One region of the Dactylosporangium sp. NPDC005555 genome, then DNA from elsewhere that is predicted to be linked to it. Evidence: riboswitches for the same ligand, from Rfam matches in the RefSeq annotation. Region 1 holds a riboswitch; each other region holds the start of a gene.

Region 1 (2,253 bases):
GCCACGGTGGCCCTCACTGCGAGGTACCAGCGCCATGACGACGAACAGGGTGGCCAAGGTGCCGTTGGTGGCCCACAGTTTCACGCCGTTGAGCAGGTAGTCGCCGTCCTCGGTGGGCACGGCGGAGGTGCGCAGGTTGGCCGGGTAGGAGCCGACCTCGGGCTCGGTCAGCAGAAACGCGGAGACCTCGCCGCCGGCGAGCCGGGGCAGGAACTTCTGCTTCTGCTCGTCGGTGCCGACGAGTTTCAGCGGCTGCGGCACGCCGATCGACTGGTGCGCGGACAGCAGCGCGCCGATCGACGGGTTGACGGAGCCGACGAGGGCGAGCGCCCGGCAGTAGTCGAGGTTGGACAGGCCGACGCCGCCGTAGCCGGGGTCGATCTTCATCCCGAAGGCGCCGAGCGAGCCGAGCTCCCGGAGAACCTCGTCGGGGATCTTCGCGTCGCGTTCGATCTGCTGGCCGTCGACGCCGCTCATGTACGAGCGCAGCCTGGCGAGAAACTCCCGGCCTGCCTCGGCGTGCTTGTCGGCGGGCGGAGGGTCGATCAGGTCGAGGCGGAAGCGGCCGAGGAACAGCTCCTTGCCGAAGCTCGGCTTGCGCCATTCCGTCTCGCGGCTGGCCTCGATGACCTTCCGTGCCTGCTGCTCCGTGTGGGCGGTCCGGGCGGTCTGAGCGGTCTGAGCGCTGGTGGCGGTCGAGTCAGAAGCGACCTGCGTCATTGCGGCACCCCCAGGTGTCAAGTCCTGTACCAGCCAGGCTATTACCCGCGAGTAGCGAAGACCATGCCTCGCCGGGAAGGATCAAGCGCCGTGATTTTGGCGACCTGAACCTTCGTGTGAAGTTCGTTCACTGTTACCGTCGGGAAACAACTCCACATCCGACAGGGGAGCGCACAGCGCTGAGAGTGCGGCCGAAAGCCGCAGACCCTTGAACCTGATCTGGGTAATGCCAGCGCAGGAAGCTCGGTCACCTCACGCAACACACCACGTCCAGGCGATCTGGACGTGGTGTCGCGTCTCCTTCTGGCTCACCCCCGATCCAGGAGGCACCGAAATGGAAACTCGTTGGCGGACCGTCGACATCATCGTCGCGTCGGTCATCGCGGTGGCGTTCGCCGCCGTGTTCTACGCGTGGAACAACCTGTGGAACGCCATGGACAGCGTCGCGCTGCCGTGGCGGGCCTTCATCTACGGCGTGTGGCTGATCCCGGGCGTGCTCGGCCCGCTGGTCATCCGCAAGCCGGGCGCCGGGCTCTACACGGAGTTCGTCGCGGCCCTCGTCTCGGCGCTGTTCGGCTCGACCTGGGGCCTCGGCGTGCTGCTGTCCGGCCTGGTGCAGGGCGTCGGCGGCGAGTTCGGCTTCGCGTTCACCGGCTACCGCAGCTTCAGGCTCGGCAACGCCGTCGTCGCGGGGGCGCTCGCGGGCGGCGGCGCGGCGCTGCTGGACCTCAACGTGTACTACGGCGCGTTCAGCAACACGGACAAGGCCCTGTACGCGGCGATCGTCATGGTCAGCGGCGCGGTGATCGCGGGCGCCGGCTCGTGGGCGCTGCAGCGTTCCCTGGCGACGACCGGTGTCCTGGACCGGTTCCCCTCGGGCCGCGAACGGGCCGCGGTCTGAGCGCCGCATGAGCGGCCAGCGCAGCGGCTCGGGCCGCTCATCATGTGACAGTTCTGGCTCAGGCCGACGCCGGAGCGAAGCGGAGGTGGCGGCATGAGCGGTCAGCGGAGCGTCTCGGGCCGCTCATCATGTGACAGTTCTGGCTCAGGCCGACGCCGGAGCGAAGCGGAGGTGGCGGCCTGAGCAGGGTCGAGTTCAAGGGATTCGGGTGGCGGCACGCCGGGCGCAAGGCCTGGGCGGTCCGCGACTTCGACCTGCGGATCGAACACGGCGAGCGGGTCCTCCTGGCCGGTGCCTCCGGTGCCGGGAAGAGCACCCTGCTCGCCGCCCTCGCCGGCCTGCTCGCCGAGGACTCCGGCGAGCAGGAAGGTGAGGTCCTCGTCGACGGCGCCCCGGCCCGGCAGCGCAGGGCCGGCACCGGGATCGTGTTCCAGGACCCGCAGACGCAGCTCGTGATGAGCCGCTGCGGCGACGACGTCGCGTTCGGCCTGGAGAACCGTGGGGTGCCCCGCGCCGGGATCTGGCCGCGGGTCGACGCCGCGCTCGCCTCGGTCGGCTTCCCGTACGACCGCGACCGGGACACCGCCGCGCTGTCCGGCGGGGAGCAGCAGCGGCTCGCGATCGCCGGCGTG
Region 2 (2,253 bases), on a different contig from region 1:
CCCGGGCCCGGGGAACGACGACCTCTTCCGGGGCTTCGCGGTGAAGGCGATCCGCGGGCAACCGGGCGGCCTCGTCACGGCGATCGCCACCGACGCGTGGCACCTCGTGCAGCCTGGCTGGCAGGCACCCGTCCGGATCGGCTGCACCACGGACCTGTGGACCATGCCGTCCGGCGGACGATCCGGCAACGAGCTGAGCGACTGCACGGCGACGCTCATGGTCACCGGCTTCGAGCCGGCGGGCGCCGGCGGCGCCGCGCCCACGGTCACGACGTTGAACAGCGCCTTGTGGGCCTACGGGCAGACCTTCGTGACGCCGCCGTCCGCCCTGGTCGCGCTCGCCCTGTTCGTCTTCGCCGCGGCGGCGCGGCGAAGACGGGCCGAGGGACGGCGGTCCGGCCGCCGGGAGGCCGCCGACAGCGTCCTGCTGGCCGGCATGAGCCTGTCCCTCCTGTTGCTGGGCGTCACACTGTCGGTCATCGACCTGCGCTTCACGGTGCCGCTGCTGGTGCTGGCACCCCTGGCGGCAGCACTGGCGGCCCATCGGGTCGCAGCCCGCCCCGCCGCCGCGCCGGCCGCCGATACGCCTTCCGGACGAGCCCGACACGGCCGCGCCGGCGCCGTCCCGGCAGGAACGGACCGTCTCCTGACGCAACGGGCGCACACCGCCGATGTCGAGGCCGCACCCGGCACGCCCACCGACCCGCCGCGGACCCGGGCGGTCCGCAATTGACGGGCCGCCGGATGCTCCTATGACTCACCCCGCACTGGGGGCACCGCCGGCGTAGGTTGGGACGTAGGCCTACGAGACGTGCGGGAGAGCCCAGCTGGGTGACAGTTGAGCTGAGAGGCTGAACGACCGGACGGCCGGACGGCGATCCCCACCACCTGATCCAGGCAATGCTGGCGAAGGGAAACCGCCTCGTAGGTCTCTCGCGGCCCTCCGGCTCGCGGCCTGGGTGCCGGAGGGCGCGCCAGGAGAGCGTGGCGCCAGGAGGGGAAGATGATCAGGGGCAACCGGGTCTTCGCCGACCGTGTCGATGCGGGCCGGCAGCTCGCCGGCAAGCTGTCCCATCTGCGCGGACAGAACGTCGTGGTGCTGGGCCTGCCGCGGGGTGGCGTGCCGGTCGCCTATCAGGTGGCCGAAGCGCTCCGGGCCCCGCTCGACGTGATCGTCGTACGGAAGCTCGGCGCTCCGGCGCAACCCGAGCTCGGCATGGGTGCGATCGGCGAAGACGGCATCCGCATCCTCAACCCGCGGGTGATCCGCCACGTCGGCGTCTCCCCCGACGAGCTGGCGGCGGTCGAGGGATCCGAGCGGGCGGCGCTGGCCGGCCGTGCCCGGCGGCTGCGCGGGGACCATCCGGCGCAGGACCTCGACGGGCGCACCGCGGTCATCATCGACGACGGCGTCGCCACCGGCTCCACCGCCAGAGCGGCCTGCCAGGTGGCCCGTGCCCGCGGCGCGGCCCGCACCGTCCTGGCCGTCCCCGTCGTACCGGCGGGCCTCATCGAGCCGCTGGAGGACGTGGCCGACGAGGTGGTCTGCGTACGGGACCCGCGACGGCTGTCGTCGGTCGGCGAATGGTACGCCGACTTCGCCGCCACCTCCGATGACGAGGTTCGCGGGCTGCTTGCCCGGGCTGCCGCCCGTCCGGAGGTCACCGAGCCGGCAACCGCCGCCCGGCCGGTCGGCCGGTTCCGCGCCCACGACGAGAAGATCGCGGTCAGCGTCGGCAACATGACCTCCACCGGACGCCTCAGCCTGCCGCCGAAGGCGAGCGGGCTGGTGCTGTTCGCGCACGGCAGCGGCAGCAGCCGCCACAGCCCGCGCAATCAGTACGTGGCGCTCATCCTCAACCAGGCTGGCCTGGGCACCCTGCTCTTCGACCTGCTCACCCCGGACGAGGCGGCGAGCAGAGCCAACGTGTTCGACGTCGAACTGATCGCCGGACGGCTCGCCGGCGTCACCGCCTGGGCGCACGATCAGCCGTGGAGCCGGGACCTGAGCATCGGATGGTTCGGCGCCAGCACAGGCGCCGCGGCGGCACTGTGGGCCGCGAGCGAGCCGCGCGCCGGCGTCGACGCGATCGTCTCCCGCGGCGGCCGCCCGGACCTCGCCGGACCGCGGCTGCCCGCCGTCACCGCACCCACGATGCTCATCGTCGGCGCCATGGACACGCAGGTGCTGGCGCTCAACCGGGCCGCACAGCGCCGGCTGCGGTGCCCCAACGAACTCGTCGTCGTGCCGGG
Region 3 (2,253 bases), on a different contig from region 1:
GTCGCGTACAGGCGGCGCGGGATCCTCCCGGCGGTGTGCGCGAGGCGGCCGGCGGCGACGGCGAGCCGCATCGCCTCCGCCATGCGCGCCGGATGCTCGGCGCGGGTGACCGCCGACGCGAGCAGGACCCCGTCGCAGCCGAGCTCCATGGCGAGGGCGGCGTCGGACGCGGTGCCGATCCCCGCGTCGAGGATGACCGGCACGCCGACCTTCTGCCGGATGAGCGCGATGTTGTGCGGGTTGCGGATGCCGAGCCCGGATCCGATCGGCGCCCCGAGCGGCATGACCGCGGCGCAGCCCGCGTCGGCGAGGCGCTGGGCGATGATCGGGTCGTCGCTGGTGTACGGCAGCACGGTGAACCCGTCCTCGACGAGCCGCTCCGCGGCGGCGACGGTCTCGACCGGGTCCGGGAGGAGGGTCTCGTCGTCGCCGATGACCTCCAGCTTCACCCATGCCGTGCCGAACGCCTCGCGGGCCAGGTGGGCGAGCCTGACCGCCTCGATCGCGGTGTAGCAGCCGGCCGTGTTGGGCAGGATCCTCACCCCGCAGCGTTCGACGACGTCGAGCAGCGACGGCGCCGCCGGGTCGAGCCTGCGCAGGGCGACGGTGACGAGCGCGGTGCCGCTGGCCCGGATGGCGGCCTCGAGCGCGGTGTGGCTGGTGGCGCCGCCGGTGCCGAGGATGAGCCTCGAGCTCAGCGGCTCCCCGGCGATGGTCAGGTCCGGTTCAGCCACCTTGGACCGCCGTGAGGATGTCGATGGTGTCGCCGTCGGCGGGCCTGGTCGCGGCCCAGGCGGCGCGCGGCACGACGGCGCCGTTGAGCGCGACGGCGACACCCCGCGGGTCGGCGACCCCGGCGAGGCCACGCACGACGTCGGCGATGGTGGCGGCGTCGTCCACGTCGGAGGCGACGGCGTTGACCACGAGCTGCATTCGGCTCACTCCTGACTCCCTGCGCCGGCATGATCCGGATCAGGTTCGACGGTCGGGGGCTGACAGCCCCCCTCTCAGCCCGGTCACACCGGACTCCCGTGGGGTACGAACTGACCATAACCCCGGCGCGGTCCTCAGGTAAAGCGGCTCACCCCGCACGCGCTGAGGTCAACATCCGTCGATCCCTTCGTCACGAGGTCGGCGACGGCGTGCGCGGTGACCGGCGCGAGGAGCACTCCGTGCCGGTAGTGCCCGCCCGCGACGAACACGGTGCCGGGCCCGCCGGTTCCTTCGAGCCGGCCGATGACCGGGGCGTTGTCGGGGGTACCGGGCCGCAGCCCCGCGAGGGTCTCGGCGAGGGCGAGCTCGGCGACACCCGGCAGCAGGTCCGCGGCTGGTCTGAGCAGGTCGAGGACCCCGCCGGCGGTCACGGTCGTGTCGGCCCCGCGTTCCTCCTCGGTCGCGCCGACGACCAGCTCCCCGTCGGCGCGCGGCACCAGGTACACGTGACGGCCGAGCGCGACGCCCCGCACCACGTGCGTGAGCAGCGGCTCCGGCCCCCGCAGCCGCAGCAGCTGCCCCTTCACCGGCCGCACCGGCAACCCGGTCACCGCCGCCATCCCACACCCGTTGGCGACGATGATCACATCGTCCCGCAGGCTGGACGGATCGTGGACGTCCTTCTGGACTCGCCGGATCGGCAGCCGCTGCGACCGCAGCGCCGCCAGGAGCAGCCGCGGGTCGACCTGATGGTCACCGGCGGCCCGCGCGCCGCCGCGGATCCGGGGGCTGAGCATGGGTTCGAGCTCCCGGAGCGCCCGCCCGGCGAGGGGTTCGACCGGCGTGCCGGCCCGCCGGTAGTAGTCGACGAGCCGCCGTACCTCGGTCAGGTCGTCCTCGGTGAGCGCGACGAGCAGCGTCCCCTCGGTCCGGTATCCGAGCGGCATCCCGGTCGCGGCGCTCAGCTCCGCCGCGAAGCCGGGCCAGCGCCGCATCGAATCGAGCATCAGCCCCTGCAGCGCTTCCTCGCCGAAGGCGGTTTCCGCGGTCGGCGCCAGCATCCCGGCCGCGACCCGGCCCGCCCCGCGCGCCGGGTCGGCGTCGTAGACGGTGACCTGCTCCCCGCGCCGCGCCAGCTCCCACGCGACACTGAGCCCGACGATCCCACCCCCGATCACCCCGACCTTCACCGCGACGCCCCGGCGAGGACGGCGGCGAACTCGGCGGCCGCGGCGGCCGGGTCCGGGGCGCCGCTCATCGCGCCGACCACGGCGACCGCGTGCGCGCCCACCGCGAACAGTTCGGCCGCCCGGGAGGGGG

The links. Region 1 has a riboswitch for thiamine pyrophosphate ahead of ABZS58_RS16160 (ECF transporter S component). Riboswitches for the same ligand answer to the same signal wherever they lie in the genome.
Region 2: another riboswitch for thiamine pyrophosphate. It lies ahead of ABZS58_RS32210 (phosphoribosyltransferase family protein); the one in region 1 lies ahead of ABZS58_RS16160 (ECF transporter S component).
Region 3: another riboswitch for thiamine pyrophosphate. It lies ahead of thiS (sulfur carrier protein ThiS); the one in region 1 lies ahead of ABZS58_RS16160 (ECF transporter S component).

What each region holds. Positions count from the first base shown of each region.
Region 1 is NZ_JBEXDG010000012.1:64,576-66,828, forward strand. It holds gene ABZS58_RS16155 (acyl-CoA dehydrogenase family protein) at 1-720, opposite strand, end outside; TPP riboswitch at 874-979, shown strand; gene ABZS58_RS16160 (ECF transporter S component) at 1,055-1,621, shown strand; gene ABZS58_RS16165 (ABC transporter ATP-binding protein) at 1,801-2,253, shown strand, end outside.
Region 2 is NZ_JBEXDG010000035.1:44,827-47,079, forward strand. It holds gene ABZS58_RS32205 (hypothetical protein) at 1-733, shown strand, start outside; TPP riboswitch at 806-932, shown strand; partial or broken gene ABZS58_RS32210 (phosphoribosyltransferase family protein) at 1,004-1,624, shown strand; gene ABZS58_RS32215 (hydrolase) at 1,742-2,253, shown strand, end outside.
Region 3 is NZ_JBEXDG010000027.1:65,282-67,534, reverse strand. It holds gene ABZS58_RS28060 (thiazole synthase) at 1-734, opposite strand, end outside; gene thiS (sulfur carrier protein ThiS) at 727-933, opposite strand; TPP riboswitch at 932-1,042, opposite strand; gene thiO (glycine oxidase ThiO) at 1,068-2,123, opposite strand; gene thiE (thiamine phosphate synthase) at 2,120-2,253, opposite strand, start outside.